One region of the Mesorhizobium marinum genome, then DNA from elsewhere that is predicted to be linked to it. Evidence: riboswitches for the same ligand, from Rfam matches in the RefSeq annotation. Region 1 holds a riboswitch; each other region holds the start of a gene.

Region 1 (12,516 bases):
CGCCTCCGGCAACCACCAGTTTCCGGCCGACCTACCATGATGCTCGGCGCCATCGAAAAGCTCGGCCGGCGGGCGCTGTTCTGCCTCGACCCCGAAACCGCGCACGGCCTGTCGATCAAGGCACTGAAGGCCGGCGTGCCGGTGGCGCTTGCGCCGCGCCTCGACGCGCGGCTGAAGACGACGGTCGCCGGTATCACGTTCGACAATCCGCTCGGCATGGCAGCCGGCTACGACAAGAACGCCGAAGTGCCGGACGCGCTGTTGCGGCTGGGGTTCGGCTTCGCCGAGGTCGGGACGCTGACGCCGCTGCCACAGGCCGGCAACCCTAGGCCGCGCATCTTCCGCCTCACCGCCGACGGGGCGGTCATCAATCGGCTCGGCTTCAACAACGAGGGCCACGACGCCGCCGAAAGGCGCCTTTCGGAGCGCGCCTGGAGGGCGGGCGTCGTGGGCGTCAACATCGGCGCCAACAAGGACAGCACGGACCGCATCCGCGACTACGTGCTCGGCGTCGAGCGGTTCGCGCCGCTGGCATCCTACCTGACGGTCAACATCTCCTCGCCGAACACGCCGGGCCTGCGCGACATGCAGGCGCGCGCGGCCCTTGCCGAACTGCTGCGGGCGGTGGCAGCCGCCCGGGACGCGGCAGTGCCGGCGGCCGGGCGCAAGACGCCGATATTCCTCAAGATCGCACCGGACCTGCACGACGCCGACTTCGAGGACATCGCCACGGAAGTGATGGAGCGGTCCATCGAGGGGGTCATCGTCTCGAACACGACGACATCGCGCCCCGACCTGCGATCGCCTGACCGCGCCGAGACCGGCGGGCTGTCGGGCCGGCCGCTGTTCGAACGCTCGACCATCGCGCTTGCCAAGATGCGACGTCTGCTGGGACCGAAGCACGCGGTCGTCGGGGTCGGCGGGGTGGACTCGACCGAAACAGCGCTCGAGAAGATCCGCGCCGGCGCCGATCTGGTGCAGTTCTATACCGGCATGGTCTATGCCGGACCGGCGCTTCCCGGCCAGATCGTCAAGGGCTTCTCGAAATTCCTGGACCGGGAAGGCCTTCGCTCGCTTGCCGACATCCGCGACAGCCGGCTGGACCACTGGGCCGACAGGCCGCTGCAGCTATAGCCCGGCGCGCATGCGCACGCGCAGCAGCGCCAGCAGGCCCAGCCCGCGCGCGAGCAGGAAGATGTGCAGCGCCGCCCACAGCCCGGCATTGCCGAATGCCGTGCCGAGCGAGAGCAGGGCGAGCGCGAATACCAGGAACGAGGCGAGCATCACGTTGCGCATGTCGCGCGACCACGTGGCTCCGATGAAGACACCGTCCATCTGGAAGGCGAGCACGCCGCTGACCGCCGTCATCGCGGCCCACGGAAGGTAGGCGGCCGCGACAGCCCTGACGTCTTCGGCGGTCGTGATGAGCGCAACGAGTTCGAGGCCGAAGGCGAGCGTGACGACGCTGGCCAGGCCGGCCAGCGCGAAACCCCAGATCGACGTCAGCCTGACCGCTTCTCGCAGGCCGTCGCGGTAGCGCGCGCCGACCGCCCGCCCTGCGAGCTGTTCGGCGGCCGTCGCGAACCCGTCGAGGAAGAAACTCGCCACCATGAAGAAGTTCATCAACACCGCGTTGGCGGCCAGCGTCACCGTGCCGAACTGCGCGCCCTGGCGGGTGAAGAGGGCGAATGCTGCCAGCAGGGTGAAGGAGCGGATCATGATGTCGCGGTTGAGCGAGATCATGCGGCCGAACGCCTGGCGGTCGAGGATGCGGGCGAGGCCGATCCCCGGCGCACCGGAAAACCGTCGAACGACGATGGCCAGCCCGAGGATCGAAGCGGCCAGTTCCCCGCCGACCGTGCCCCAGGCGACGCCCTCCAGCCCCCAGCCCAGCTTCAGTCCGAGGATGACCGAGAGCAGGATGTTGACGCCGTTGAGGGTGATTTGCAGCAGCAGCGCGAGAAAACCCTCGCCACGCCCCAGGACGTAGCCAAGCACGGCATAGTTGACGAGCGTCAGCGGCGCCGCCAGGAGCCGGATGCGGACATAGGCCTCCATCGCCGAGCCGACGGCCGGTTCGGCCGCGATGAACCACTGGCCGACAAGCACGAAAACCGGAGCAAGCAGGGCGAGCGCCGCGCCGGCGACCACGGCAATCGCAAAGGCGCGCCAGAAGACGGCCTGCTCCTCCGGCGCATCGCCGCGGCCGAAAGCCTGGGCGACCAGGCCGGTCGTGCCGGAGCGGACGAAGTTGAAGGTGGTGAAGACCACGTCGAAGACGAGGGCGCCGGTGGCGAGGCCGCCGATCAGGGCGGCGTCACCGAACTGGCCGACGACCGCCGTATCGACAAGGCCGAGGAGCGGCGTGGTGAGGTAGGCGAGCGTCATCGGCACGGCAATCGCCAGCACCGAGCGGTGCGTCACCGAAAACGGCCGGGTCGCCACGGAAGAGGCAGGCTGGTCCAAACGAGATCCCTTTCGGGCGACCTCCTGCCTCAGCTTGCGGCCATGCGCAATCGCCGGCGCGCGCTGGGCCAACCGAAAGGTGACGGCGCGTCAGCGCCGGTAGCTGAACAGCCTGAGGATGATGAAGGCCGGCACGACGATCGCCGCGCCGAGCAGAAAGTAGCCGACGAAGCGCTCGATTGCCCGGAAGCCCATGTTCCAGATGTCGAGGAAGAAGTCGCGGATGCCGTAGAGCACGTCGAAGGGCGACCAGCCGAAGGCATGCATGACCACCCCCACCAGGAAGGAGATGACGATCAGCTTGATCAGCACGCGAAGCGGCGAATCGCCCAGGAAGCGGTCAAATGCCGACAAGATCAGTCTCCAGTGCAGTCCAGCCGCCCCGAAATACGCATTTGCACGACCGCGTTCAAGCCGCTGCCGCGCAAGACGCCCCCGAGACTACTTCACGAAGGGCCGCAGCACGTCGCGCGCAAGCAGGAAGCCGCGCTTGACCGCCTCGTCGGTTCCCTCGAAACGGCGATCCTCATGTTCGATGATGACCGGGCCGTCATAGCCGGCACGGTACAGGCCCGAGAAGAAGCCGCTCCAGTCGACCTCGCCGAGCCCGGGCATGCGCGGAATCTGCCAGCCCATGCCAGCCGACATGATGCCGCGCTCGTAGAGGCCGTCGCGGTCGATCATCAGGTCCTTGGCGTGGACATGGAACATGTGCGCGCCGAACTCGCGGATGAAGCGGCCCTGGTCGATCATCTGCCAGACCAGGTGCGACGGATCGAAGTTCATGCCGACCTCGCCCTTCCAGACATCGAGAATGCGGCGCCAGACCTCCGGCGAATAGGCGATGTTGTGTCCGCCCGGCCACTCGTCCCGGCTGAAGATCATCGGGCAATTCTCGAAGGCGAGCCTGACGCCGTGGTCGCGCGCATAGGCGATGACGTCCGGCCAGACCTTCTCCGCCTGCTTCCAGTTCGCGTCGACGTCCTGCGCGGCGTCGCCGCCGCAGAAGGTGTTGACAAGACCGACGCCCATCGCGCCGGCAGCGGCGATGACCTTGCGGAGGTGGTCGAGCACGGTCTCGCGGTGACCGGCGTCCGGGTGCAGCGGGTTCGGATAATAGCCGAGCGCGGAGACCGTCAGGCCCTTGGCGGCGAGCTGGCCGACGATTTCCCTGCCCTGGCCGACCGAAATCGCAGCGACATCGATGTGCGAGGTTCCCGCGTAGCGGCGCGCCGGTCCGGCCGAGACCGGCCAGCAGGCGATCTCAAGCGATTCGAAGCCTTCCGAACTCGCCCAGTCGGCGACCTCACCAAGCGGCATCTCCGGAAACGGCGCAGTCAGCAGTCCAAGCTTCACGATAAGTCTCCCCCAGTCGTTTTTTCCCGCTGCGCCGACGCGAAGGCGGCGCCGCCGAGGCACGCTTATCGGACGGAAGCGACGTTCCTGGCAAGTGCGCCACGGGTCGCGGCGAGTTGGGATCCCCGCCTGTTTGCCAGGAACAGATACCTTAGGAACCTTTTCGGGCTCGCCGCGTTTGCCGTTTTTGCGTGCGCCGTCAGGCGCGAAATTTGTGCGGCACGGTATCTCAATCGCGCCGATCCAAGACGGGAGCGCCGCGTGACCCGGGAAACCATCGACCGACGACTGGCGAGGGCCGCGATGCAGGCGCCCTACCTGGAACGCAGCGAGGAATACGAACTCGCCATTCGCTGGAAGGAAAAGAGCGACCAGCAGGCGCTCAACCGGATCACCCTCTCCCACATGCGCCTGGTCATCGCGATGGCTTCCAAGTTCCGTAATTTCGGGCTGCCGCTGGGCGACCTCATCCAGGAAGGGCATGTCGGCCTGCTCGAGGCAGCCGCCCGCTTCGAGCCCGAGCGAGAGGTGCGCTTCTCGACATATGCGAGTTGGTGGATCCGGGCCTCCATCCAGGACTACATCCTGCGCAACTGGTCGATCGTTCGCGGCGGCACGAGTTCCCAGCAGAAGTCCCTGTTCTTCAACCTGCGCCGGCTCAGGGCGCGGCTCGCGCAGGGATCGCAGGCGCTGACCAACGACGCCATCCACCGCGAGATCGCCATCGCGCTGCGGGTGTCAGAGGCCGACGTCGCGCTGATGGATGCGCGCCTGTCGGGGTCCGACACGTCGCTCAACGCGCCGCTCTCGGAAGAAGCAGGCTCGTCGGCCGAGCGTTCGGACTTCCTGGTGTCCGACGACCCCCTGCCCGACGCGATCGTCGAGGAGACTATCGACGTCGAACGCCGCAGCGTCTGGCTCAGGCAGGCGCTGGGGGTGCTCAACACGCGCGAGATGACGATCATCGAGCAGCGAAGGCTGACCGAAGACGGCGCCACGCTGGAAGCGCTCGGCGACGCGCTCGGCATCTCGAAAGAGCGGGTGCGACAGATCGAGAACCGGGCGCTGGAAAAGCTGAAGGCCGCGCTGACCAGCCAGGGGGGCGGTTTCCTCGCGGCCTGACCGGCGTCAGCTGTCGGTAATGATCTTGACCTTGTCTCCGGCCGAAACCGACGCGCCCGGCGCAAGCGCGTTGAGGACGCGGAACAACTCGAGCTTCCGGTCGACGCCGACCATCGTGGCGGCGATCGAGCCGACCGTCTGGCCGGGCTTGACCGTGACGACCCTGACCCTGAGCGGCTTGAGAGACGCCTTTTCCCGCGCCGACAGGATCTTGAAGCTTCCGCCGACGGTCTGCGCCACCGCGTCGAGCCGATCGCTGCCCAGGGGTGCGGCCGTCAGCAGCCGGTATACCTGCCCGCCAGCCCTCACCACGGTGATGTCGAACTTCCAGCCGTCGGCCGCGGCGCGAGCGGTCGCGGCTTCATTGCCGTTGATCGTCACCGCGCGCACGCTGGACGGGTCGAGCCCGGCCACCCAGCCCGAACGGATGTAGTCGGGCAGCTTGGTGCGCGAGGCGAGCGCGACGCCGTCGAAGCGAACCGCGAGGTCGCCGGGCCCGGTCGCCGTCACCGCTGCGGCGCTGTTGTCGATGACGAAGCCGGGCGGCACGGAGAACGAGACGCCGAGGCGCGGGTGGAGGAACGTGTTGCCCCGAACGAACCCCTCTTCCGGCGTGTCGCCATAGAGCAGCCCGTCAATGCCGGCGAGGAAGGAATCGCGATCACGGCTGCCCTGCCCCGCCGCGCCGATCTGGCGCGCATGCCGTTGGGCAAGATCTATGCGCTGCGGCGCGTTGGGGTGGCTCGCCAGGAAGTCCAGGCTGGCGTCCGTCGCGCCGCTGACCGAACGGAAATCGGTGTATGCCGACATCGACTGCAGGAACCGTCCCGCCGCATAGGGGTCGAAACCTGCCTGGCCGCTGGTCCTGATGCCGATTGCGTCGGCCTCCAGTTCCTGGTTGCGCGAGAACTGGGCCATGCGCAGCTTGCCGCGCAGCAGCGCGACGTTGGCGTTCTGGTTGTTGCCGAGAACGTCGGTGACCACCCTGGTGGCGATCACCTCCTCGGCTTCCTTCTGCTGGCGCTGCAGCCCGTGATTGGCGGTGACATGGCCCATTTCGTGCGCCACGACCGCCGCCAGTTCGGCCGAGTCGTTGGCCAGCGCCAGCAGCCCACGGGTGATGTAGAGATAGCCGCCCGGAAGCGCGAAGGCGTTGACGTTGGGCGAGTTCAGGATGGTGATGCGGTAGGTCTGCCCCGGATTGCCCGAGACCGTGGTCAGGCTGCCGACGACCTTGGCGACCATCCGCTCGAGCTTCGGATCCGAATATTCGCCGCCATAGGTGGCCAGGATGCGCGGATGCTGGGCGCGGGCGAGTTCGGCCAACCGATCGTTGCGAGAGACCGAATCGACCGTGACCGGGGTTTCCGACGGCCTGAACGCCGATTCCTTGATGCCGCCGGACGTCGACAGGCCGGACAGCGCCTGGCAGCCGGCGAACAACGCCGAAAGCCCCGCCGCGGCGGCGAGGCGCGCAACGTGGTTCAGCGGGCGGGACGACCGCGAACTGGTCCCTCCTCGGCTGATCATAGGAACCGGCAGCTCCTTTCGGTCGACGCACCAATTTGGGAGAGAGGCGCGGTCACAAACTGTTTCGGGGTCACCAATAGCACGAAATGGCCCCCGAAATGCGATGTGGCCGTAAATTATGTCGGCTTGCGGGCAAACTTCGTGAAGTCGGACCCGATATAGCGCCGGAACGCCTCAGGCGCACCATCGGCGAAGAAGCTGTCGGTCGCACCCGCCGCAACGACGACGCCCTGCTCCAGGAAGACGACCTCGTCGGCGACGCGCCGCGCGTCCTCCGGCTGGTGCGTCACGAAAAGCGTGGTCATGCGGCGCTCGGCCTGCAGGCCGAGCAGGAGTTCGAGCATGTCGGAGCGCAGGGCCGGCCCGAGCGAGCCGAACGGCTCGTCGAGCAGCAGGACCGGGCGGTTGCGGACCAGCACGCGGGCCAGCGCGACCCGCTGGCGCTCGCCGCCCGACAACTCGCGGGGGAGCCGGTGCTCCTTGCCCGAAAGGCCGGTGCGCCACAGCGCCTCGGCGATTGCCATGTCGTCGGCCTCGTCGAGACGGAGCGAGGGCGAACGGCCGAGGCCGACGTTCTTCCTGACGTCGAGGTGGGCGAAGAGGTTATTCTCCTGGAACACCATCGACACCGGTCGCGCCGCCGGCGGCAGGCCGGTGACGTCTTCGCCGCCGATGAGAACGCGGCCTGCCGCCGGGGTCTCGAACCCGGCGACAAGGTTGAGCAGGGTCGACTTGCCCGAACCGCTCGGGCCCATCACCGCCGTGACGGCGCCCGCCCGGCATTCGACATCGAAACGCATCGCCGCATCGCCGTAGGTGAAGCGCACCTTGTCGAGGCGCACCGCGACGCTGTTCGCCTTGCTGACGTTCATGCCGCCCTCGTTCCCCCGAACCGATCCGCCGCGAAAACGAGAGCCAGGCAAAGGAGGCCGAGAAGCAGCGCCAGGCCCGCAGCGTCCTCGGTCCTGTAGGATCCCATTCTTGCAAGCAGAAGATAGGGCAGCGTCTGCACCGAGTCGCTGCCGAAAAGCGCGATGACGCCGAGATCGCCGAGCGAAAGCGCCATGGCGAAGGCCAGTCCGGTCGCAACGGGTCTTCGCAGCGCCGGCCAGTCGATCAACCTGGCGCGGTTCCACCCGGCAATGCCGAGTTGCGCGCAGAGCCGGTCATTGCGCTCGCCGGCGGCGTCGTAGGCCGGGCGTATCGCCCGGATCACGAACGGCATGGCCATGACGGCATTGACCGTGACGACCATGACGGGCGCGACCGCGAACAACAGGTCGGTGTGCCGAAGCAGCACGAACCAGCCGGCGCCGATGACGATCGGCGGCACGACGAGCACGAAGCCCGCGCCGGTGCCTGCAGCGCTTTCGAAGAACCTTCCGGCCGGGGAACGCGCGCCGGACGCCGCGCGCCGCGCGGCGGCCAGCGACAACGCCAGCGCAACCGACAGGAGCGCCGACAGCACGGCGAGCGCGATGCTCGTCGCCGCCGCCTGCCGCACCGCGGCTTCGCCGGCCAGCCTGCCCAGGTCGGCGCCCAGCCCGGCGATCAGCGTCGCCGCCATCGGTGCGGCGACGAAGACGAGCGCGGCGACGATGATCGCGGCATTGGCCGCGGCCTCCGCCGCGCCGACGACGACGAACTTCCTCGGCGCTACCGGAAGGTTGACGTCGATCGCCGTGCTGGCGCCGAGCCGCGTCAGGGCAAGCACGACGACGCCGGTCAAGGCGATCTGCAGCGCGGTGAAGGTGACCGCGCGCGCCGGATCGAAGTCGAAGCGCAGCGCCTGGTAGATCGCCACCTCGAGAGTGGTCGCCGCAGGTCCCCCTCCGAGCGTCAGCACGATCGTGAAGGAGGTGATGCAGAGCATGAAGACCAACCCCGCGACGCCGGGGATCGCCGTTCGTATGGCCGGCCATTCGACAAGCCGGAACGTGGACCCCGCGCCCATGCCCAACTGGCTCGCCAGCCGCCACTGGTCGGCCGGCAGCGTGTCTAGCGCCTCCAGGAAAAGCCGGGTCGCCAACGGCAGGTTGAAGAAGACATGCGCAACGAGAATGCCGGAGAGGCCGTAGATCCCAGGCCAGGCGGCCCCGCCGGCGAGCGCCGAAAGCGGCGTCGCGAGGAGCCCTGCGCGGCCGAGCAGCGCCAGCATGCCGAGCGCCGCGACGATGGCGGGGATCGCCAGCGGCAGGGCAAACAGCCTGAGGATGAGCGCGCGCCCCGGGAACGCGGGGTGGCGCGACAAGGCCCGGGCGACCAGGATGGCCGGCGCCACCGACAGGACGGTCGAAAGGGTCGCCTGCCAGAGCGTGAACCAGACGACCCGCGCGAGGTAGGGATCGAGCGCCGCGACGGCGCCGCCAAAGTCGCGCGCGCCCTCCGCGATCAGCCCGGCAAAGGCCCCGCCGATGAGCAGGCCAATGCCTCCCAGCGCGAGCGCGCCGGCGACGATCCGGCCGTCCCTCCCCTGCACGAGGGGAGGTGAAGGGCGCGGCGGTCGCGTCACCGGCTCATCGCTGCCAGCCATTCGTCAACCCAGTCCTTGCGGTTCGCGGCGACTTCATCTGGCGTGAAGAGCAGGGTCTTGACCGGCTGCGGCAGCTTGCCGAAGGCCGGGTCGAGCGGCTTGTCGGTGCGCCCGGCGGGAAGCATCCAGTTGGTCTCGGGAATGACGTCCTGGAAGCCGGGGCCGGTCATGAACGCGATGAAGCGGGCCGCGAGCGGATTCTTCGCGCCCTTGGTGGTGATGCCGGCCACCTCGATCTGCAGGTAATTGCCTTCGGCGAAGGCGAGCGCCTTGTAGCGCTCGGTGCCTTCGGCGACCATGTGGTAGGCCGGCGAGGTTGTGTAGGACAACACCATCGGAGCCTCGCCCTTGGTGAACAGGCCATAGGCTTCGCTCCAGCCCGGGGTCACCGTCAGGACGCGATCCTTCAGCTTGGCCCATGCTTCCCCAGCCTTGTCGCCATAGACCGCCTTGACCCAGAGGACCAGCCCGAGGCCGGGCGTCGACGTGCGGGGGTCCTGCAGCACGATCTTCTGGCTCGGGTCGCCATCCACCAGTTCGGCCAGGCTCGCCGGCGGGTTCGCCAGCTTCTCGGAGTCGTAGACGACTGCGAAATGGGCGTAGTCGTAGGGCACGAAGACGTCGTCGCTCCAGCCGCCAGGGACGTCGATCGATGCGAGATCGACGCCGGAGGGCGAAAACAGGCCGGTCGCGGCGGCCTCGGCCGTCAGGTTGGTGTCGAGGCCGAGCACGATGTCGGCCTTGGTGGCGCTGCCTTCCAGCTTCAGCCGGTTGAGCAGGGCGACGCCATCGGCAACCGCGACGAACTCGACATCGCAGCCGCAATCGGCCTCGAACGCCTTCTCCACCTGCGGACCCGGCCCCCATTCGGAGGTGAAGCTGTCATAGGTATAGATCGTCAGCTTGTCCTGGGCCACGGCGGGCAGGACCGAGAGGCCGATGGCGAAAGCGAAAACGGAACAGAGACTTGTGCGCATCAGCGCCTCCTTCGTTATTGGGTTGAAGGGAAGAAAGGCGCCGGGTTTCCGAAGCGTCTAATCCCTCCGCCGGTACAAGCCGGATCAGGTTCAGCGGGTTGGCTTTTGCCTCTCAGCCGGTCACGTCCGGCACCCCGTTAGAGCGGCCCGACAAATAGTGCCCAAGCCTTAGGCAGGCAAGCGTTTCTTTTGGATTCGGGCGGCTTTGCGCCTTCCAATTTCGGCACGGCGCATGGTAAGGGCGTCGCCATGAGCAGATTTGTCATCCTCCTCGGCGGCAGGCTGGTGCGCACACCGCGCCTCGACGCCCAGTTGGCGGGCGCCCGCGTGATCGCCGCGGACGCCGGGATGACGCATGCCAAGACGCTCGGCATCACGCCGGAACTGTGGGTCGGCGATTTCGATTCATCGACCGCCGAACTGGCGGCGGAATACGCCCACATCCCGCAGAGCCGCTACCCCGAGGAAAAGGACAACACGGACGGCGAGCTTGCGGTTACCGAGGCGCTGAAGCGGGGCGCGACGTCGCTCGTGCTCGCCGGCGCCTTCGGCGGCCGCGTCGACCATGCGTTCCTGCATGTCGCGCTTGCCATCCGCCGCGCCAAGGAAGGCCTGCCGGTGGTGATCACCAGCGGCAACCAGGAGGCGCATCCGCTGCTGCCGGGCGCGCGCGACTTCGACTTCGACGATGGCACCCAGTTCAGCATCCTCGGCTTCTCGCACCTGTCCGGCGTCACCGTGATGGGCGCGCGCTGGCCGCTCGATGGCGTCGAGATTCCGTTCGGCTCGTCGCTCACCCTTTCCAACGAAGTGCGCGGCGACCTGCGCATCTCGATCGGGGTCGGACGCGCGCTGCTGCTTGCCCATCCCTACCCGGGCGACCTCTAGCCTTCCGATGCCACCTCCCCTCCTGACGCTGGACGGCATCCTGCTGACATTTGGCGGCGCGCCGCTGCTCGACGGCGCCGAACTGTCGGTCTCGGCCGGCGACCGCATCGCTCTGGTCGGCCGCAACGGTTCGGGCAAGTCCACCCTGCTGAAGGTCGCCGCCGGCCTCGTGGAACCCCAGGACGGCAAGGTGTTCCGGCACCCCTCGGCAACGGTGCGCTACCTGCCGCAGATGCCTGACATGGATGGTTTCGAGACCGTGCGCGCCTATGTGGAGGCGGGACTCGGACCGGCCGACGACCCGCACCGCGCGGCCTACCTGCTCGACCATCTCGGCCTCGACGGCGAGGCCAGGCCGGACACGCTGTCCGGCGGCGAGGCCCGGCGCGCGGCACTTGCCCGCGTGATGGCGCCGGAACCCGACATCCTGCTTCTCGACGAACCAACCAACCATCTCGACCTGGCCACCATCGAGTGGCTGGAGGAGGAACTCGTCCGCTCGTCGTCGGCGCTGATGCTGATCTCCCACGACCGCCGGTTCCTCGAACGCGTCAGCCGCGCCACCGTCTGGCTGGACCGCGGGCGAACCCGCCGGCTCGACAAGGGATTTTCACATTTCGAGGAATGGCGCGATACGATCCTCGAGGAGGAGGAGCGCGAGCAGCACAAGCTCGGGCGCCAGATCGTTCGCGAGGAACACTGGCTGCGCTACGGCGTGACGGCGCGGCGCAAGCGCAACATGCGCCGGCTGGGCGAACTCCAGACCATGCGCCAGGCGTTCCGCGCGCACCGCGGCGCCGAGGGCGTCGCCACGATGGCGGCAAGCGACGCGGCGGAATCCGGTAAACTCGTCATCGAGGCCAAGTCGATCGCCAAGAGTTTTGGCGACCTCAAGGTCGTCGACGATTTCTCGATCCGCATCCAGCGCGGCGACCGGGTCGGTCTGGTCGGCCCCAACGGAGCCGGCAAGACGACGCTTCTGAAAATGCTGACAGGGGAACTGGAACCCGATTCCGGCAGCGTGCGGCTCGGGGTCAATCTCGATATCGCGACGCTCGACCAGAAGCGGGCGGTCGACCCGAACGAGACGCTTGCACATTTCCTGACCGACGGGCGCGGCGAGACGCTGCTTGTCAATGGCGAGGAACGCCATGTCGTCGCCTACATGAAGGACTTCCTGTTCAAGCCCGAGGCGGCGCGGACCCCGATCCGCGAGCTGTCGGGCGGCGAGCGGGCGCGGCTGATCCTGGCGCGCGTCCTGGCCCGCCCGGCCAATCTCCTGGTGCTGGACGAGCCCACCAACGACCTCGACATGGAAACGCTGGAGCTCCTGCAGGAACTCATCACCGGCTTCCCCGGCACCGTCCTGCTGGTCAGCCATGACCGCGACTTCCTGGATCGAACCGTGACGAGCGTGATCGCGCCGGACGGCGCCGGACGCTGGATCGAATATGCCGGCGGCTATTCGGACATGCTGGCGCAGCGCGGCGGGGCCAAGCTGGAAGACCGCAAGGCACAGGCCCGCGCGCCCGCGCCGGAGAAGGCCGTCGAACGCCAGCCCAAGGCCGCCGCGAAGAAGCTCTCCTACAAGCAGAAGTTCTCGCTCGAGACACTGCCAGGCAGGATGGAAGCCGTGACGACCTC
Region 2 (6,539 bases), on a different contig from region 1:
GGGTGTGAGAGACACCCCCGCCGAAAGTCCAAGGGTTCCTGCTTAAAGTTAATCTGAGCAGGGTTAGCCGGCCCCTAAGTCGAGGCAGAAATGCGTAGACGATGGGAATCACGTTAATATTCGTGAGCTTGGAGGTAGTGACGGATCACGTGTGTCGTCAGGTCTTATCGGATTGATCTGGCGGCGAAGTGGTTCCAGGAAATAGCTCCTCCTTATAAACCGTACCCGAAACCGACACTGGTGGACTGGTAGAGTATACCAAGGCGCTTGAGAGAACTATGCTGAAGGAACTCGGCAAATTGCACGCGTAACTTCGGAAGAAGCGTGACCCTTTATTGCGCAAGCAGTGGAGGGTGGCACAGACCAGGGGGTAGCGACTGTTTATCAAAAACACAGGGCTCTGCGAAGCCGCAAGGCGACGTATAGGGTCTGACGCCTGCCCGGTGCTGGAAGGTTAAGAGGAGGGGTGCAAGCTCTGAATCGAAGCCCCAGTAAACGGCGGCCGTAACTATAACGGTCCTAAGGTAGCGAAATTCCTTGTCGGGTAAGTTCCGACCTGCACGAATGGCGTAACGACTTCCCCGCTGTCTCCAGCATAGACTCAGTGAAATTGAATTCCCCGTGAAGATGCGGGGTTCCTGCGGTTAGACGGAAAGACCCCGTGCACCTTTACTATAGCTTCACATTGGCATTCGTAGTGGCATGTGTAGGATAGGTGGTAGGCTTTGAAGCCAGGGCGCCAGCCTTGGTGGAGCCACCCTTGAAATACCACCCTTATCTCTATGGATGTCTAACCGCGGCCCGTTATCCGGGTCCGGGACAATGTGTGGTGGGTAGTTTGACTGGGGCGGTCGCCTCCTAAAGAGTAACGGAGGCGCGCGATGGTGGGCTCAGAACGGTCGGAAATCGTTCGCTGAGTGCAATGGCATAAGCCTGCCTGACTGCGAGACTGACAAGTCGAGCAGAGACGAAAGTCGGTCATAGTGATCCGGTGGTCCCGTGTGGAAGGGCCATCGCTCAACGGATAAAAGGTACGCCGGGGATAACAGGCTGATGACCCCCAAGAGTCCATATCGACGGGGTTGTTTGGCACCTCGATGTCGACTCATCGCATCCTGGGGCTGGAGCAGGTCCCAAGGGTATGGCTGTTCGCCATTTAAAGCGGTACGTGAGTTGGGTTCAGAACGTCGTGAGACAGTTCGGTCCCTATCTGCCGTGGGTGTAGGAATATTGAAAGGATCTGTCCCTAGTACGAGAGGACCGGGATGGACGGATCTCTGGTGGACCTGTTGTGGCGCCAGCCGCATTGCAGGGTAGCTATATCCGGACGGGATAACCGCTGAAGGCATCTAAGCGGGAAACCCACCTTGAAACGAGTATTCCCTGAGAGCCGTGGAAGACGACCACGTTGATAGGCCGGGTATGGAAGTGCGGCAACGCATGAAGTTTACCGGTACTAATAGCTCGATCGGCTTGATCGTTCTCATTCTCTGTGCCCATCGCGCCTGAACGGCTCTGATCGGACGGCACGTCAAGAACAGCTTCTCGAAAACACAACATGCTCTTTGCCGACCTGGTGGTTATGGCGGGGTGGCTGCACCCGTTCCCATTCCGAACACGGCCGTGAAACGCCCCAGCGCTGATGGTACTTCGTCTCAAGACGCGGGAGAGTAAGTCGCTGCCAGGTCTGCAAAGCGCATGTTGAAATCTTCTCTTACGACGGCCCGCCAAACGGGATTTCGGGCCGCGAAAGCGGCCCTTTCGTTTGACGGGACAGCTTCTCAAGGACAGTCTGCCTCGGCAGTCGGTCCGGTGGCGCGGGGTGGAGCAGCCCGGTAGCTCGTCAGGCTCATAACCTGAAGGTCGCAAGTTCAAATCTTGCCCCCGCAACCAAACTTTCTGAAAACCCCGCCTTACCGGCGGGGTTTTTTGCTTTTGGGGACACCGTAGCCATTCGGGCGACATTGCGCCGCATCCCGGTTGTGCCCTTCGGCTTCTCTCGCCAGCTCGAAATGCCGTCGCTTCCTTGGCGCGTTCGCGGCAGTTCCTCGCGCGAGCGGTGCCGCCGGCCTGCGACCGATGGCCGGCCCTGTCGCGATCCTTCAAGACAAAAGACGCCCTGGCGTCCATTGAAATGGATCACGCGCCTGCCGGAGAGAAGCATGATCTTCCGATACACCATCCTCTATGTCGACGATGTCGCCAGGGCACTGGCGTTCTACGAACGCGCCTTCAACCTCGAGCGGCGATTCCTTCACGAGTCGGGAGACTATGGCGAGCTTTCCACCGGCCAGACCAGGCTCGCCTTTTCATCGAAGCGGCTGATGCGGGAGCTGGGCAAGGCCCCGGGCAGTCCGTCGCCACAGGCGCCGGTCTTCGAAATCGCCTTCGAGACCCAGGACGTAAACTCGGCGTACGATCGCGCCGTCGCGGCCGGTGCGGCGCCGGTCCAGGCCGTGCGGGACGAGCCGTGGGGACAGACGACGTCCTATGTCAGCGACCCCGACGGCTATCTGGTCGAGATCTGTTCGCCGGTCCAGTTGCCGAGCGCGGGCTGACGCAAGAGTTCGAGCGCCAGCGGGCTCCGGCTGAGTTGCGCCGGCGTCGACGAAAACCAGCGTCGGAGATCGCGGCTCATGTGCGCCTGGTCGCTGAAACCGCATTCGCCGGCGATCACCGCCAGTGGTTCGGACTGCCCCAGCATGGCTGCGGCCCGTCGCGCCCTGGAAAGCTGTCGCCAGAAGTCGGGCGGCGGCAGGTCGCTGGAAATGAAATGGCGCTGCAGCGTCCGAAGCGATACGCCATGACGTCTTGCCGCGCGCGCGACGGTGATGCCCGGTTCCGAAAGCAGCTGGATCGCATCGCCCGCGTCGGTCCCGCTGCGGGAAGCGTTGGCTAGGATTTGCTGCGATTGCGCCGGCGCGCGTCGAATGGCCTCCAGTTCGGCGGGAGACATGGTCGTTCCCGGCCGCAGACGGTAGCCGACGACGTCGTCGCCTGCGGCAAGATGCGCATGCCGCGGCCGGACGTCGAGCGCGGTCAGGAGGATCTGGACCGGTCCCCGCTTCGGTCTGATGATCAGCACATCCCGGCACCCGTCTGGAAAGACGATCAAACTTTCGTCGTCGCGCGCCCGGTGGCGCCAGCAATGGAAGCCGGGGTTCGTCGTCATCGTCCAGCACCTGGCGCGGTTCGGGGCCGCCGCATGATTTTCCGGGTGGGGCAGAACAGCGCGGACGCGGTTGCCCACCGGCCCAATCCGACATGCACGACGTCGGATGGGCCCGACATCCCTATCGCAAAAGTCTCCGGCATGCGATTCCGGCAACGCAAGACACGGCCCCTGGGAGCAGCCCGGCAGACCTGAGTTTGCCGACTAACCTATTGGGAGCCGGCGCTCGTTTGGGGGTGAGCGGCAGCTGCCTGACGATGGCGCCGGATGAGGATCTGGCAGCGTCCTGTCCGGCGACTTGATGCGCCCACGTCGTTATGTAACCCTCTTGAGGACAGCTTTCGTTCAGAATCCAGTATGAATGTTGCGAGTACTGCATGACCCTTTCGCGCGCACTGATCCCCGACCTCGGCAAGCTGCAGGCCTTCGAGAGCGCCGCCCGGCACGGCAGCGTGACCCAGGCGGGGCGTGAACTCAGCCTGACCCAGAGCACGGTCAGCCGGCAGATCGGCGAGTTGGAGCGACAGCTCGGCGTGCTGCTGTTCGAGCGCGTGCGCCAGCGCGTCGTGCTGTCCGAGGCCGGCCGAAAATTCCTGCCGGACGCGCGCAAGCTCCTGCAGCAGGGGGAGGCGGCGATGCTGCGCGCCATGGCCGGCTCGAAGGCGTCGCTGCTGCGGCTTGCCACGCTGCCGACCTTCGGGGCGCGCTGGCTGACGCCGCGGCTGCCAGGCTTTCTCGCGGCGCATCCCCAAGTCGTGCTCGACATTGCGTCGCGCTCCGAGCCGTTCGATCTCGAGGAACAGGGTTTCGACGCGGCCATTCACTACGGCCAGCCGGTCTGGGCCAATGCGACCTGCCGCTATGTCTGCCAGGAGGTGATCGTGCCGGTGGCCAGCCCGGTGCTGGCCGGGCATGCGGAGCCGCAAACGGCGGAGACGCTGGCGCAGCTTCCGCTGCTGCATCTCGCGACGCGCCCCAAGGCCTGGTCCGACTGGTTCGCGCTGGCGGGCGTTGAGACGACAGCCTCCTACCAGGGACACCGATTCGACCAGTTCGCGATGGTGATCGAGGCGGCGTCGGCAGGACTCGGGGTCGCGCTGCTGCCGCTCTATCTCATCGAGCAGGAATTGCAGGGGGGGCAGCTCAGGGTCGTCGTCGACCGGCCGCTGCCGACCGAGAACGGCTATCATTTCGTGATGCCGAACGGGAAGCTGGACCAGCCGGCCGCCAACGCGCTCTATCGTTGGATCGTCTCCGAGGTGGGCGGCGTGCCTGTTGATCGCCCGGCAGCCTGACGGCCGACGCGGCGCCCTCGCGGCGTTCCGGTCGGGACGAAATGGCGGATGCATCGCCGCGCCGGGCTTGCTACACATCGCCCTTCACCGAGGGGTGCCCCGCAGGGGGCTGAGATTCGGCCGGGCCCAAAAGGCAGCGCCGTGACCCTTTGAACCTGATCCGGATCATGCCGGCGAAGGGACTGGTCACGGCGAACCGCTCCTTCTCCGGTCTCTGCAGCGAGGCCGCAATGTCCAACCCGAACCCTTCACCGAGCGCCATGGGCGGCGCCGTCGCCAACGTGCTGACGATCGCCGGGACCGATCCGTCCGGCGGCGCCGGTATCCAGGCCGACATCAAGACGTTCTCGGCGCTCGGGGCCTACGCGACGTCGGCCATCACCGCGGTGGTGGCCCAGAACACGCAAGGGGTGCGCTCCTACGTCGCGCTCGAGCCCGAATTCGTCGCAGAGCAGATCGACGCCGTCTTCGACGACGTCAGGATCGACGCGGTCAAGATCGGCATGGTGGCGAACGCCGGAATCGCCGAGGCAATCGCCGGAAGCCTGGGGCGACATCGGGCCGCGAACGTCGTGCTCGACCCCGTGATGGTCGCCAAGAGCGGCCATCACCTGCTCGATCCGGCGGCGGTCGACGCCGTCCGCGGGCTTCTGGTTCCGCTCGCCACAGTGATCACGCCGAACCTGCCGGAAGCGGCGGTGCTGCTCGGCACCGAGCCCGACTGGTCGCTCGGGGAGATGCGCTTGCGGGCGGTCGAACTGCATCGGCTCGGCTCCCGATGGGTGCTGCTGAAAGGCGGGCACATGGAGGATCCGGAAACCAGCATCGACATCCTGCACGGCGAATCGGCGACGATCGAACTGTCCGCGCCGCGCATCAAGACGAAGAACGACCACGGCACCGGCTGCACGCTGTCGGCGGCGATCGCAGCGCTGCTGCCATCCAACACCGTGGAGGAGAGCGTGGGACAGGCGAAAAGCTACTTGCAGGGCGCGCTTGCGGCGAGCGGCACGCTCGAGGTCGGGCATGGCCATGGCCCCCTGCATCATTTCCATCGCCTGTGGCCGGCCGCCTGAGGCCCACTATCCGAGGCCGGCGCTTTCGGCCGCGCGGTTCTCCGTCGCCGGGTCGTCAGTGCGACAGGCGCCAGGCCTCGATCGACCGTGACAGCGACCGGGCGGCGGCCTGCGGATCGGGTTGCCCGCAGATCGCGGAGACCACCGCCATCCCGCCCGCGCCGCTGGCAAGGACCGGGGCGGCATGCGCCTGCTTCAATCCGCCGATGGCAACGGAAGGCAGGGGACAGAGGCGGACGAGCCGGGCCAGCCCGTCGAGACCGATGGGCTGCTTGTGGTCGGGCTTGGTCGGGGTGGCGAAGACCGGACCGACGCCGACATAGTCGACCACGCCGACGTCGATCGCCTCGACGGCGGCTTCCGTCTCGACCGAGAGACCGAGAATCCGGCCGGGGCCAAGCCGCTGGCGCGCGACCTCAGCAGGCACGTCGTCCTGCCCGGCGTGAAAGCCGTCGGCGTCGATGGCGACGGCGGCCTCCAGGTCGTCGTTGACGATCAACGGGACGCCGGTGCCGGCCAGCGCCGCCTTCAGCTCGCGGCCGGTCTCGACAAGGGCGGCGGTGGTTGCCGCCTTGTCGCGAAGCTGGACCATGGTGACGCCGCCGGCGACCGCGAGGCGCGCCGTCTGCGCCATCGAATGGACGACGCAGAGATCCGGATCGAGGACCAGGTAGAGCGACAGGTCGAACCGCCTCATGCCGCAAGGACCCTGCCGCCGGCCTCGAGGTCGGCTGCCGTGAGCCCATGCAGCGCATCGAGGAAGCGCACGGCGAGACTGCCGGGACCGGAGGCGTCGCGAGCGGCGCTTTCGCCGGCGACGGCAAAGGTGACCAGGGCCGCCGTCGCAGCCTCGAACGGCTGGTCGGGCGCGATCGCGGCGTAGGCGCCGACCAGCGCCGTCAGCGAACAGCCCATCGCCGTGATTTTCGGCATCAGGGGCGAGCCGCCCGGAATGCGGACGGCGCGCGCGCCATCCGTCACGAAATCGACCGCTCC
Region 3 (12,516 bases), on a different contig from region 1:
CACCAGCCGGTTCAGATAGGCCATGCCCTTTTCGGTGAGACCGGTGCCCTCGGCGGAGAGGAAGTCGTCCGGCATATGGCGGGTCTTCGCCGCCACGCTGGAGAGCGGCACGATGTTCAACACCGTCTTCTGGCCGTCGAACTGCAGCGCCACCGAGCCGCCGCCGCGCGCCGCCGCCTCGACGGCGTGCACCCCGGCATCGAACGCCTCCTGGCTGTCCACCTTGCTGATCGCGCCGACATAGCCGCGCGGCATGTAGCCCAGCGCGTCGACGCGGGCGCGCTTGCCCGGCAGGCCCTCCGCCAGCGCATGCTCGAAGGCGCGGTTCAGGTCGCTGCCCGACAGCTTGACGTTGCCATGCGCGTCGCGCTCGACCTTGTCGGGACCGACGATGCTTTCGACCAGCGAGGTGCCGTCGGCGGTCTGCACGCCCTCGGACACCGCGACGACGCAGCGCTTGTGCTTGTCCAGCGTGCGCTTGACGTCGTCGATGAAGCGGGAGACCGAGAAGGCGCGCTCCGGCACGTAGATCAGGTGCGGGCCGCTTTCCTCGTCGAGCCGCCACGCCGCCGACGCCGCGGTCAGGAAGCCGGCGTGCCGGCCCATCACGATGGCGACATAGACGCCCGGCAGCGCGCGAAAGTCGAGGTCGACCGAGAGGAAGGCGCCGGCGACGAATTCGGCGGCCGACATGAAGCCCGGCGTGTGGTCGTTTTCCATCAGGTCGTTGTCGATGGTCTTCGGCGCATGCACGAAGGCGATCGACCCGCCCGACGCGTCGGTCAGGATCTGCTGCGTGCCGGAGGTGTCGTTGCCGCCGATATAGATGAAGGCCTGCGCGTCTGCCTTCTGCAGCCCCTTCAGCACGAGGTCGCAATAGGCCGCGTCGGGCTTGTCGCGGGTCGAGCCGAGGCCGGCGCTCGGCGTACCGCCGAACAGGCGCAGTTGCGCCTCCGGCAGGTCGGAGAGCACCACGAAATCGCCGTCGCGAACGCCGCGAACGCCATGGCGGGCGCCGAGCACGCGCGCCTTCGGGTAGCGCTTGCGGATCTCCAGCGTCGCGCCGGCCACCGTCTGGTTGATCACCGCCGTCGGCCCGCCGCCCTGCGCGATCACGAAGGTCTCTGCCATCTCGAAAATCCTCTCCGGGAATGCCTGTCTGCCGTTGCGGCACACATGCCCGTCTTTGCCGGCAAGCGCAACGGCAGACTTGGCGCCGCGCGCCGCCTACTCGCCGGCCTCGGACAGCACCAGTTGCTCGTTTCCGTGCATTTCGCGCAACGCCGCCGGTATGTCGATCGTCGCCTTCAGCGGCAGGTGGTCGGACGCGACCCGCGCCAGCGTGCTGTCATGCACTTCCATGGCCGTGACCAGGCCCGGCGATCCGATCACGCGGTCGAGCGCGACGACCGGGAAATAGGACGGAAACGAGAAATGCGCGTGGCTGAGCGGCCCGAACACCGGCCTCAACTCATGCAGCGACGATTTTCGGCCCGGGCGCCATTCGTTGAAGTCGCCGACCAGCAGGATCGGCAGGCGCGGCCCGTGCTCGATGGCGTCGAGGATGGAGCGCACCTGCCAGCGCCTGCTGCGCCGCAGCAGGCCGAGATGCGCCGCGACGAGGCGAAGTGGGCCGGCCGGCAGGTCGAGGTCGACGACGAGCGCGCCGCGCGGCTCGGCCCCCGGCAGGGCCAGCCGGCGCATGGCGCGCACCTCGCCCCGCCTCAGGAACAGCGCGTTGCCGTGCCAGCCGTGGCCGTGCGGCCGCTCCGAGGTCGGGATGTGCGTCAGCCCGGCCTCCTTCTCGAGCGCCTCGAGGTCGAGCAGCCCGTGGCGGCGGCCGAACCGCTTGTCCGCCTCCTGGATGGCGACGACGTCGGCATCCAGCTCCGCGATGACCGACGCGATGCGGCCCGGCTCGAAGCGTCCGTCCGTGCCCATGCACTTGTGCACGTTGTAGGAGGCGACGACCAGTTCGTGGTCGCCGTGCGGCCTTGCCGCCCGCCGCGGCTTTGCGTGGGCGTCCACCGACTGCATGGCCTGCAGCCGGTTCCTCAGCCTGCTCTTGATGGTGCTGAGCCGCGAGTTCCTCCGCAGCCGGGCAAGCAGCACCGGATCGAGGAAGGCAAGGCGGCTCTTGGTCATGAGGTAACCCTGGTGGACTTTCCTGACGACAGTGTTAACGGCAGCCGCCGGCAAGGAAAAGCAGGCGGGCGTTGAAGGTTCCGTTATCGGCGCCGGCGCGTCAGCGGCCGACCGACAGTCCGAGGTTCCAGATGCGGTCGGCGTTGCGCCAGAACAGCGCTTCGCGCTCGTCGTTGGAGCAGCCGGAAAGTACGGCGTGCGTCGCCGCTATCCACGCCAGCAGTCCGCCGCCGAGCGTGCAGACCGGCCAGTCGCTGCCCCAGACGACCCTCTCCCAGCCGAAACAGTCGATGATGTGCTCGACATAGGGGCGCAGCGTGGCGGCCGTCCATGTGTCGCCGTCGGCATAGGCGACGATGCCCGACACCTTGGCCATCAGGTTGGGCCTTGCGGCGAGTTCGGAGATGCCGCGCTTCCAGGCGTCGAAGTCGCCGCCCTTGATGTCGGGAACGCCGCAATGGTCGAGGATGAAGGTCACGTCGGGGGCGAGCGTCGCCAGCGCCAGCGCCAGCGGCTGCTGGCGCGGAAACATGCAGATGTCGAAGGTGAGCCGCGTGCCGGCGAGCCGCCTGACGTTCTGTCGGAACAGCGCCCCTTGCGAGATGTCGTCGTCCACGGTGTGCAGGATGCGCCTGAAACCCCTGACGAAGGGATCCGCCAGCGCGCGTTCGAGCAGGGCCTCGAACCCCTCCTCCTCGGGTCGACAGGCGGAGATCGCGCCGCGTATCAGGCTGCCCGGCTTCTTCGACTGCTCGCGCACGAACGCGATCTCGCCGGCAATCTGCTCCGGCGCCACGTCGACTTCCATGTGGAGCACGTCGGTGACGCCGGCCTTCTGCGCATCACGCGCATATTCTGCGTAGAGGAAATCGCGGTTGAGCGCGGGCGCGCCGTCGAGCCACGGATAACCGAGCCGGGACTGGTCGATGAGATGCAGGTGGGTATCGACGAGCACGCTGTCCTCCTTGAACTTGGACGTCTTTGGGGACGCCTTTCATGCGACGGTCGGTCATCGGAGCGCAAGCGATCATTGCCGCCGCCGGCAAGGCGCCGGCGCTGCCGTGACCGTGCCCGGTCAGAGAGACCCGCGCCCGATGACCTTGTCGGTGTTGGCGAGCAGCCGCCGGACGGCCGCGCGGGCCGCTTCCGGACGCTTCAGCCTGACGTTGCGTTCGATCGCCTCGTGCAGCTTCTGCGCGTGGCGCACATCAGCCGTCTCGCGGGTGACCACGACGAACAGATTGTTGAGCGCCGATTCGATCAGCACGCCAAGCGGAACCAGCAATTCGTTGCCCGACGCCCGCAGGATGGCCAGGTGGAAGCGCGTGTCGGCGTGGGTGCGGGCGGCCAGCGACGTCGCGTCTCCCATTTCCCGGCATGCCTTGCTGATCTCTGCCATCTCCTCCTCGGAGCGGCGCTCTGCGGCAAGCGCCGTCGCGTCCGGCTCGATGATGTGACGGAACTCCTGGACGGTGCGCAGGAACCCCTCGCGGTCGGGCGCCATGGCGTACCAGCCGAGCACGTCGCGATCGAGCAGGTTCCAGCGCTCGCGCGGCTCGACCCAGCTGCCGACCTTGGGCCGCGATGACAGGAGGCTCTTGGCCATCAGCATCTTGATCGCCTCGCGCACCGCCGACCGGCTGACGTCGAATGTCTCCGACCACTTCGCCTCGTTCGGCAGGATGGTGCCGGGCGGATAGTCGCCGCGCACGATGCGCATCCCGATCTCGTTGGCGAGGGAGGCGTGCACGCTCGATCCGGCGGCAAGCGAAGCGCCGCTTCCCCTGCTCCGTTCGATCGGAGCCGGGCCGGTGGCGGAAGCGGTTTCCTTGATGCGTCGCATGAGTCGATCCCCCTGCAGGTTGCTATCGCACTTTCGGCAGGGCGAGCAAGAAGCGGACGCGCCCGAACCCGGGCGCGTCCTCGGTCCGCCTACTTCTGGATGCAGGTGTCGGCCGTGTCCTTGGTGCATTCGTCGAGACCGGTGAACACCGGGTCGGCGACTTCCTTGCCTTCGATCAGGTCGATCATGACCGTCGGCGCCTTGTAGCCCATCTCGAACGGCCGCTGGCCGACGAGAGCGGTCACCAGGCCTTCCTTGGCGATCGCCACCTCTTCGCCGATCGTGTCGGCGGCGCCGATCACGAACTGGTTGGCGGCGATCTTGTCGGCCATCGGCTTGAACAGGTCGCGGTAGGGCTGCGGCGCGCCGAACAGCGGCCAGCCGCCCATGATGCCGAAGCCGACGAGGTCGGGGTTGGCGGCGAGGATGTCGGTCATCGCCTGCACGCCCTTGGCGCCATCGTCATTGGTGAACACCGGGCATCCCGCGACTTCGGTCCAGCCGCCTTCGCCCTTCAGTTCGGCCAGCCCCTCCTGGCCGGACAGCGAATCGCGCCAGCCCTGCGCGCGGCGCAGGATGTTGTCGGCGCCCGGGTTGCCCTGGATCGAGCAGACCTTGCCGCCGGCCGGCAGCGCTTCCTTCATGTAGTCGCCGATGCGCTTGCCCATCAGGTAGTTGTCGGTGCCCAGATAGGTCTTGCGCAGCGCCGAGTCTTCCTTGGCGAGGTCCGCGTCGAGGGTCATCACCGGGATGGTCGGGTTCGCCGTCTTGATCGACTGCGCGATCAGCTTGGCGTTGGACGGCGAGATCGCGATCGCGACGGTCGACGGCTTGCCGAGCATGTCCTGCACGATCTGCGCTTCGCCGGCTTCGTCGGACGTCGACGCGGGACCGGTGTAGAAGCATTCATATTCCGAGCTTGCGTTCTCGGAGTTCCACTTCTGGCAGCCCTGGTTGATCGCCTCGAAGAACGGGTTGTCGAGGCCCTTCACCACGATGACAAGCTGCTTCTTCTCCTGTGAGAGCGCCTGGCTTGCGCCGAGCGCCATCGCCGCGGTTGCGGCCAGCAACAGAAGCTTCCTCATATCCTTCCTCCCATTGAACCAGGCGAGCACGGAGGTGCGCGCCGCACGCATCGGCCCGGACCTGGGCCGCACGCGGATCGCGTCCGCGCATGGCGTCGAGCCGACAAACTCCCGTGATCGCATAGCAGCCGAGGTCCGGGCCGGCAGCGCCAGTCGCGAGCACGAGCATGCTTCCCAAACAAGGCGGCAAGCTAATATCGGCGCGTTTCATGCGTCAACGGGTATTGTCCTATTTGTCTTACAAAATTGACGATTGGTCGCCGGACTATCGATTGACGCCCGCGCGCCTGTTTGCGTAAATGCCCCCGATCGTTGCCTCGGGAGGACAGCAGGCGACGACCGTCAGCGGGCCGGTAGGGCGCGATGCCTGACCAAGGCCGGGGAGGTTGCAAGTCGTGGCGGTTCTCGAACTGATCAACGTCTCGAAGCACTTCGGCGCCATCCAGGCGGTCAGCGACGTTTCGTTTTCGCTGAGCCCCGGCGAGGTCGTCGGGCTGATGGGCGACAACGGCGCCGGAAAGTCCACCCTCGTGAAGATGATCGCCGGCAACTATCGCCCGAGCGAAGGCACCATCCGGATGGAGGGGACCGACCTCGTCATGCACCGGCCGGTCGATGCGCGCCGCCACGGCATCGAGATCGTCCACCAGGACCTTGCGCTGTGCGACAATCTCACGGCCGCCGCCAACGTCTTCCTCGGGCGGGAGCTGCGTCGCGGCGTCGGCCCGTTCGGCGTGCTGGACTATGCCTCCATGTACAACCGCGCTGCTGAAATCTTCAGGGAGCTGAAGTCCGAGACGCGCCCGCGCGACCTCGTCAAGCAGATGTCGGGCGGCCAGCGGCAGGCCGTGGCGATCGGCCGGACCATGCTTTCGGAGGCGAAGATCGTGCTGATGGACGAGCCTACGGCGGCGATCTCCGTGCGCCAGGTCGCCGAGGTGCTGCACCTCATACGCCAGTTGCGCGACAAGGGCATCGCCGTCGTCCTGATCAGCCATCGCATGCCCGACGTGTTCTCGGTGGCCGACCGGGTGATCGTCATGCGGCGCGGCCGCAAGGTCGCCGACAAGGCGATCGGCAGCAGTTCGCCCGAGGAGGTCACCGGCCTGATCACCGGCGCGATCGAGATGGCGGCGTAGGGGGAAGCGGGAATGGCTGTTACGCTCGACCAGACCATAGCCCACAAGCAGCACGGCCTGGTCAGCCGGATCGTCGGCACGCAGACCTTCTGGGTGCTGGTGGCGGTCCTGCTGGCTTGCCTCTATCTGTCCTTCGCGACCGATTCATTCGCGACGGCCAAGAACCTCTACAACATCACCCGCAACGTCACCTTCGTAGCCATCATCGCGCTCGGCATGACGCTGGTTATCATCACCGGCGGCATCGACCTGTCGGTCGGCTCCGTGCTGTGCCTCTGCAGCATGGTCCTCGGCGTCACCATGCACGCCGGCTGGGGCATCGAGGTCGGCATCGCCGCCGCCGTCGCCACCGCGCTTGTGGTCGGCGCCTTCAACGGCGTGCTGATCGCCTATCTCGGCTTCCCGCCCTTCGTGGTGACGCTTGGCATGCTGTCGATCGCCCGCAGCCTGGCGATGGTCGCCTCCGGCAACACGGTCGTCTTCGAGTTCGGGCCGGACCACGACAAGCTGCTGGCGCTCGGCGGCGGCGCCTGGTTCCTCGGCATCGCCAATCCTGTGCTTTACATGATCGTGCTGGCGCTGATCACCGGCTTCGTTCTGCGCTGGACGAAATTCGGCCGCCATGTCTACGCCATCGGCGGCAACGAGCACGCGGCGACGCTGACCGGCGTTCCGGTCAAGCCCATCAAGGTTGCCGTCTACATGATCTCGGCGCTGTCGGCCGGCATCGCCGGCATCATCCAGACCGGCTGGCTCGGCGCCATCACCACCAACCTCGGCGCCGGCCTGGAACTGCAGGTGATCGCCGCCGCCGTCATCGGCGGCGCCAACCTCGCCGGTGGCGTCGGCACCGCCTTCGGCGCGCTCGTCGGCGCTGCGCTCATCGAGATCATCCGCAACAGCCTCGGCCTGCTCGGCATCAACGCCTTCTGGCAGGGCACCTTCATCGGCGGCGCGATCATCCTGGCGGTGCTGTTCGACCGCATCCGCAATTTCCGCCAAAGCGACTAGGGCAAGCACAATTCATGTCAGACCTGTTCAGCCTGAAGGGCCGGATCGCCCTCGTCACCGGTTCCGGCCAGGGCATCGGCTACGCGCTGGCCAAGGGGCTCGCGGCACACGGCGCGAAAGTCGTGCTGAACGGCCGCACCGCGGCAAAGATAGGCAAGGCGGTCGCCACGCTGCGCGGCGAAGGGCATGACGTCGAGGCCGCGGTGTTCGATGTCGTCGATGCGGCCGCCGTCGGCGCCGAGATCGACCGGATCGAGCGGGAGCTCGGCCCGATCGACATCGTGGTCAACAATGCCGGCGTGCAGTTCCGCAAGCCGCTCGACGAGTTCCCGGACGACAAGTGGCAGGAACTGCTGCAGGTGAACGTGACCGGCGTCTTCAATGTCGGCAAGGCCGTGGCGAAACGCATGATCCCGCGCCGGCGCGGCAAGATCATCAACATCGCCTCGGTGATGAGCGAACTCGCGCGCGAGACGATCGCGCCCTACACGACGACCAAGGGCGCTGTGAAGAACCTGACGCGCGGCATGTGCGCCGACTGGGCGCGGCACGGCATCCAGGTCAACGCCATCGCGCCGGGCTTCTTCAAGACCGAACTCAACACGGCGCTGTTCGAGAACCCGGACTTCAACGCCTGGCTGGAAAAGCGCACGCCCGCCGGCCGCTGGGGCGCGGTCGAGGAACTCGTCGGCGCGGCCGTCTTCCTGGCCTCCGACGCGTCGTCCTTCGTCAACGGCCACACGCTGTTCGTCGACGGCGGCATGACCGTTTCGGTGTGAGTCCTATGTCTTCGGCGCGTATTTGCGCCAGTTGTGCTGCTGCTTGAAGCCGAGCACTTTCCTGATCTTGCGGTTGGAATAGAGCGACTCGTACTTGCCGAGCTTCCGCTTCAGCGGAACCTCAGGATAGAAGCGGTCGAGCAGTTCCTGCGTCGTCAGGGCGGCCGACGGATCGTCGTTGGCCGCGTTGAAGACCTGGTAGCCCAGCCCGCTCTTGGCGATGCAGAGGTCGACGATCTGGCCGAGGTCGCGCGCATCGATGTAGCTCCAGGCGATGCGCTTGCGGAAGGCCGGATCCTTGATCCATTTCGGGATGTAGCCTTCGTATTCGTGCGGCTCGATGACGTTGCCGATCCTCAGCGCGTAGATGTCGAAGCCGCTGCGCAGCGCAAAGGCGCGGGCGCATTGTTCGTTGACCACCTTGGATAGCGCGTAGGAATCCATCGGATCGACGTCGTACGCCTCGTCGAGCGGGAAATAGGCGGGATCCCTGGGTTCGTTGGCGAAGACCACGCCGTAGGTCGTCTCGCTCGACGCGATCACGATCTTCTTGATCCCGAGCTTAACCGCCGCCTCGATGACGTTGTAGGTGCCCATCGTGTTGACGCGGAACAGCTCGTTGTCGGGCGTGATCATGATGCGCGGGATGGCGGCGAAATGGACGACGGCGTCGACCGGCTTGGGCCGCAGCGACGGGTCGAACTCGTGCAGGCCCATGTAGCTCGACAGCGCGTTGAACACCTGGCCGCTGTCGGTGATGTCGGTGATCAGCGTGCGGACTTTCGGATTGTCGAGCGGCCTGGTGTCGATGTTGAGCACCTGGTGCCCCTTCCCGACCAGATAATCCACGACGTGCCGGCCGGCCTTGCCGCTGCCGCCGGTGAACATGATCCGCTTGCCCATCTCGATCTCCCTATTTGTCTGACATTTGCAGGGAGTTGCCGCCGGACGCAAGCCCGGCGGCGAGGCAATTCGCGGGCCGCGCCTACGGGAGCGTGTAGGCCGTCTTCACCGTGGTGAAGAATTCGGCGGCATAGCGGCCCTGCTCGCGCGGGCCGAAGGACGACCCTTTCCGGCCCCCGAACGGCACGTGGTAGTCGACGCCCGCCGTCGGCAGGTTGACCATCACCATGCCGGCCTCGGCGTTGCGCTTGAAGTGCGAGGCGTGCTTCAAGCTGGTCGTGCAGATGCCCGACGACAGGCCGAAGACGGTGTCGTTGGCGGCGGCCAGCGCCTCGTCGTAGTTCTTCACCCGCATGACACTGGCGACCGGCCCGAAGATTTCCTCGCGGTTGATGCGCATCCCGGCGGTCGTCTCGGTGAACAGCGCCGGCTGCAGGTAGAAGCCGGGCGTGTCGCGCTTGAGCAGGTCGCCGCCGAACGCCAGCCTGGCGCCTTCCTGCTTGCCGATGTCGATGTAGGACATGTCCTGGTCGAGCTGGCTCTGGTCGACCACCGGCCCGACATGGGTGCCCGGCTTCACCGCGTCGTCCACGACAAGCGCCTTCAGGCGCTCGCCGACCGCCGCGACGAACCTGTCGTGGATGCCCTCGGTGACGACGAGCCGCGAGGACGCGGTGCAGCGCTGGCCGGTCGAGAAGAAGGCGCCGTTGACGGCGACGTCGACCGCAACGTCGAGGTCGGCGTCGTCGAGCACCACGAGCGGGTTCTTGCCGCCCATCTCGAGCTGGAACTTGCGCATGTGCTCGACGCAGGCGGCGGCAACTTTCTTGCCGGTGCCGACCGAGCCGGTGAAGGTGATCGCGTCGACGCCGGGGCTGTTGAGCAGCGTGTCGCCGACCACCGAGCCGCGGCCCATGACGAGGTTGAAGACGCCTTCGGGAACCCCGGCGCGCACGATGATGTCGGCGAGCGCCCAGGCCGAGCCCGGCACGAGATCGGCCGGCTTGAAGACGACCGTGTTGCCATAGGCGAGCGCCGGCGCGATCTTCCATGCGGGAATGGCGATCGGAAAGTTCCACGGCGTGATGATGCCGATGACGCCGACCGGCTCGCGGGTGAGCTCGACATCGATGCCGGGACGGGTGGACGGCAGCTTTTCGCCCGACAGGCGCAGCGTCTCGCCGGAGAAGAAGTCGAAGATCTGCGCCGCGCGCAGCACCTCGCCGGTCGCCTCGGGCAGCGTCTTTCCTTCCTCGCGGGCGAGCAGCCTTCCAAGCTCGTCCTTGCGCGCGACGATCTCGTCGGAAACCTTTTTCAGGATATCGTGGCGCTGCTGGATGCCGGAGCGCGACCACGCCGGAAACGCGGCCCGCGCCGCGGCGATCGCCTGTTCGGCCTGCTCGCGCGATGCGCGCGCGTAGCGGCCGACCACGTCGCCCGTGTCGGAGGGATTGATATTCTCGGCGGCCTCTCCCGCGTCAACCCAGCTCCCGGCTATGAAGTTCTGATGCAAAGTCATGGGTCTGCCCTTGTCCGTCGGTTTTTGTTGGTGGCCGCAGGCTGAATACAGGGCAATGACGCATGCTTAAAGCAAATTCGACCCCTGCGACACGACCGGATGGCGATCGCCTGCCCGCTTCCGCCCGATCGCGCCGGACCAAGTTGACATCGGTCGGACCGGTTCGCTAGATGACGACTTCACCAGGGGGGTCCCGACAAGGGGCTGAGATACTGCTGGCTTCGCGCAGCGCAGTGACCCGTCGAACCTGATCCAGTTCATACTGGCGTAGGGACGGTGCGAGGCGCAGCAGGCCGGTCTCCGGCTGGAGCATTCGGGTTCATCCACGCCCGAAGTCCGATTGCCAAACCTCTGTTCCTCCTCATCGCATGGACTGGGTCTCCTGCAGAAGAGGAGGCTCAACGCATGAATGCCCAAACCCCGACCGTCACGACGGGCAAACTTCCCGCGTCGAGGAAGGTCCACAGGGCCGGAAGCATCCATCCCTCAATCCGGGTGCCGATGCGCGAGATTTCGGTCCATCCCAGCGCCGGCGAGCCGCCGGTCACGGTCTACGATTCGTCCGGCCCCTACACCGACCTATCGGCGACGATCGACATCGAGGGCGGCCTGCCGCGCCTGCGCGAACAATGGATCCTCGCCCGCGGCGACGTCGAACGCTATGACGGCCGCGCGGTGAAGCCGGAGGACAACGGCTTCGTCTCGCCCGACCGGCTGACGCCCGAATTCCCGGTCCGCAACGCGCCCTTGCGCGCCACCGACGGCCGCGCCGTCACCCAGCTCGCCTATGCCCGCGCCGGCATCGTCACGCCGGAGATGGAATTCGTCGCGATCCGCGAAAACCTTGGCCGGGAGCAGATGAGGATGAAGCTGGAGCGCGACGGCGAAAGCTTCGGCGCCGCCGTTCCCGACTTCGTCACCCCCGAATTCGTCCGCGACGAGGTGGCGCGGGGCCGCGCCATCATCCCGTCCAACATCAACCATCCCGAGAGCGAGCCGATGATCATCGGCCGCAATTTCCTGGTCAAGATCAACGCCAATATCGGCAATTCGGCCGTCACCTCGTCGATGGCCGAGGAGGTCGAGAAGATGGTGTGGGCGACCCGCTGGGGCGCGGACACCGTGATGGACCTCTCCACCGGGCGCAACATCCACAACATCCGCGACTGGATCGTGCGCAATTCGCCGGTGCCGATCGGCACCGTGCCGCTCTACCAGGCGCTCGAAAAGGTCGGCGGCATCGCCGAGAACCTGACCTGGGAGGTGTTCCGCGACACGCTGATCGAGCAGGCCGAGCAGGGCGTCGACTATTTCACCATCCATGCCGGCGTGCGCCTGGCCTACATTCACCTCACCGTCGACCGCGTCACCGGCATCGTCAGCCGGGGCGGCTCGATCATGGCCAAGTGGTGCCTGCACCACCACAGGGAGAGCTTCCTCTACGAACATTTCGAGGAGATCTGCGACATCTGCCGAACCTATGACGTGGCATTTTCGCTTGGCGACGGCCTGCGTCCCGGCTCGATCGCCGACGCCAACGACGCGGCGCAGTTCGCCGAACTCGAAACGCTCGGCGAGCTGACGAAGATCGCCTAGGCCAGGGATTGCCAGGTGATGATCGAGGGGCCCGGCCACGTGCCGATGCACAAGATCAAGGAGAACATGGACAAGCAGCTCGAAGTCTGCGGCGAGGCGCCCTTCTACACGCTCGGGCCGCTCACCACCGACATCGCTCCGGGCTACGACCACATCACGTCGGGCATCGGCGCGGCGATGATCGGCTGGTTCGGCACCGCCATGCTCTGCTACGTCACGCCGAAGGAGCACCTCGGCCTGCCCGACCGAGACGACGTCAAGACGGGCGTCATCACCTACAAGATCGCCGCCCATGCCGCCGACCTCGCCAAGGGCCATCCCGCCGCCAAGATCAGGGACGACGCGCTGTCGCGGGCACGCTTCGAGTTCCGCTGGGAAGACCAGTTCAACCTCTCGCTCGACCCGGAGACGGCGCGCGCCTTTCACGACCAGACGCTGCCCAAGGAGGCGCACAAGGTGGCGCACTTCTGCTCCATGTGCGGCCCGAAATTCTGCT

The links. A riboswitch is a leader RNA that binds a small molecule or an ion and turns the genes downstream of it on or off. The one in region 1 is predicted to bind thiamine pyrophosphate.
Region 2: it holds a riboswitch for thiamine pyrophosphate, as region 1 does, so the genes downstream of both, thiD (bifunctional hydroxymethylpyrimidine kinase/phosphomethylpyrimidine kinase) here and thiB (thiamine ABC transporter substrate binding subunit) in region 1, are expected to answer to the same signal.
Region 3: it holds a riboswitch for thiamine pyrophosphate, as region 1 does, so the genes downstream of both, thiC (phosphomethylpyrimidine synthase ThiC) here and thiB (thiamine ABC transporter substrate binding subunit) in region 1, are expected to answer to the same signal.

Annotation. Positions count from the first base shown of each region.
Region 1 is NZ_JBFOCI010000010.1:30,984-43,499, forward strand. Features, by position in the region: gene ABUE31_RS21840 (DUF952 domain-containing protein) at 1-40, shown strand, start outside; gene ABUE31_RS21845 (quinone-dependent dihydroorotate dehydrogenase) at 40-1,134, shown strand; gene ABUE31_RS21850 (MATE family efflux transporter) at 1,129-2,466, opposite strand; gene ABUE31_RS21855 (DUF6460 domain-containing protein) at 2,557-2,820, opposite strand; gene ABUE31_RS21860 (sugar phosphate isomerase/epimerase family protein) at 2,908-3,822, opposite strand; gene ABUE31_RS21865 (RNA polymerase factor sigma-32) at 4,084-4,944, shown strand; gene ABUE31_RS21870 (M48 family metalloprotease) at 4,951-6,474, opposite strand; gene thiQ (thiamine ABC transporter ATP-binding protein) at 6,591-7,346, opposite strand; gene thiP (thiamine/thiamine pyrophosphate ABC transporter permease) at 7,343-9,007, opposite strand; gene thiB (thiamine ABC transporter substrate binding subunit) at 8,983-9,984, opposite strand; TPP riboswitch at 10,029-10,131, opposite strand; gene ABUE31_RS21890 (thiamine diphosphokinase) at 10,234-10,872, shown strand; gene ABUE31_RS21895 (ABC-F family ATP-binding cassette domain-containing protein) at 10,880-12,516, shown strand, end outside.
Region 2 is NZ_JBFOCI010000002.1:125,257-131,795, reverse strand. Features, by position in the region: rRNA gene ABUE31_RS06130 (23S ribosomal RNA) at 1-1,481, shown strand, start outside; rRNA gene rrf (5S ribosomal RNA) at 1,573-1,687, shown strand; tRNA gene ABUE31_RS06120 (tRNA-Met) at 1,817-1,893, shown strand; gene ABUE31_RS06115 (VOC family protein) at 2,163-2,558, shown strand; gene ABUE31_RS06110 (helix-turn-helix domain-containing protein) at 2,510-3,172, opposite strand; gene ABUE31_RS06105 (LysR substrate-binding domain-containing protein) at 3,550-4,467, shown strand; TPP riboswitch at 4,548-4,667, shown strand; gene thiD (bifunctional hydroxymethylpyrimidine kinase/phosphomethylpyrimidine kinase) at 4,728-5,543, shown strand; gene thiE (thiamine phosphate synthase) at 5,599-6,240, opposite strand; gene thiM (hydroxyethylthiazole kinase) at 6,237-6,539, opposite strand, start outside.
Region 3 is NZ_JBFOCI010000002.1:112,130-124,645, forward strand. Features, by position in the region: gene ABUE31_RS06035 (diphosphate--fructose-6-phosphate 1-phosphotransferase) at 1-1,131, opposite strand, end outside; gene ABUE31_RS06040 (endonuclease/exonuclease/phosphatase family protein) at 1,228-2,145, opposite strand; gene ABUE31_RS06045 (amidohydrolase family protein) at 2,246-3,100, opposite strand; gene ABUE31_RS06050 (FadR/GntR family transcriptional regulator) at 3,221-3,988, opposite strand; gene ABUE31_RS06055 (substrate-binding domain-containing protein) at 4,078-5,073, opposite strand; gene ABUE31_RS06060 (ATP-binding cassette domain-containing protein) at 5,469-6,212, shown strand; gene ABUE31_RS06065 (ABC transporter permease) at 6,225-7,223, shown strand; gene ABUE31_RS06070 (SDR family oxidoreductase) at 7,238-8,002, shown strand; gene ABUE31_RS06075 (NAD-dependent epimerase/dehydratase family protein) at 8,006-8,905, opposite strand; gene ABUE31_RS06080 (aldehyde dehydrogenase family protein) at 8,988-10,424, opposite strand; TPP riboswitch at 10,599-10,716, shown strand; partial or broken gene thiC (phosphomethylpyrimidine synthase ThiC) at 10,830-12,516, shown strand, end outside.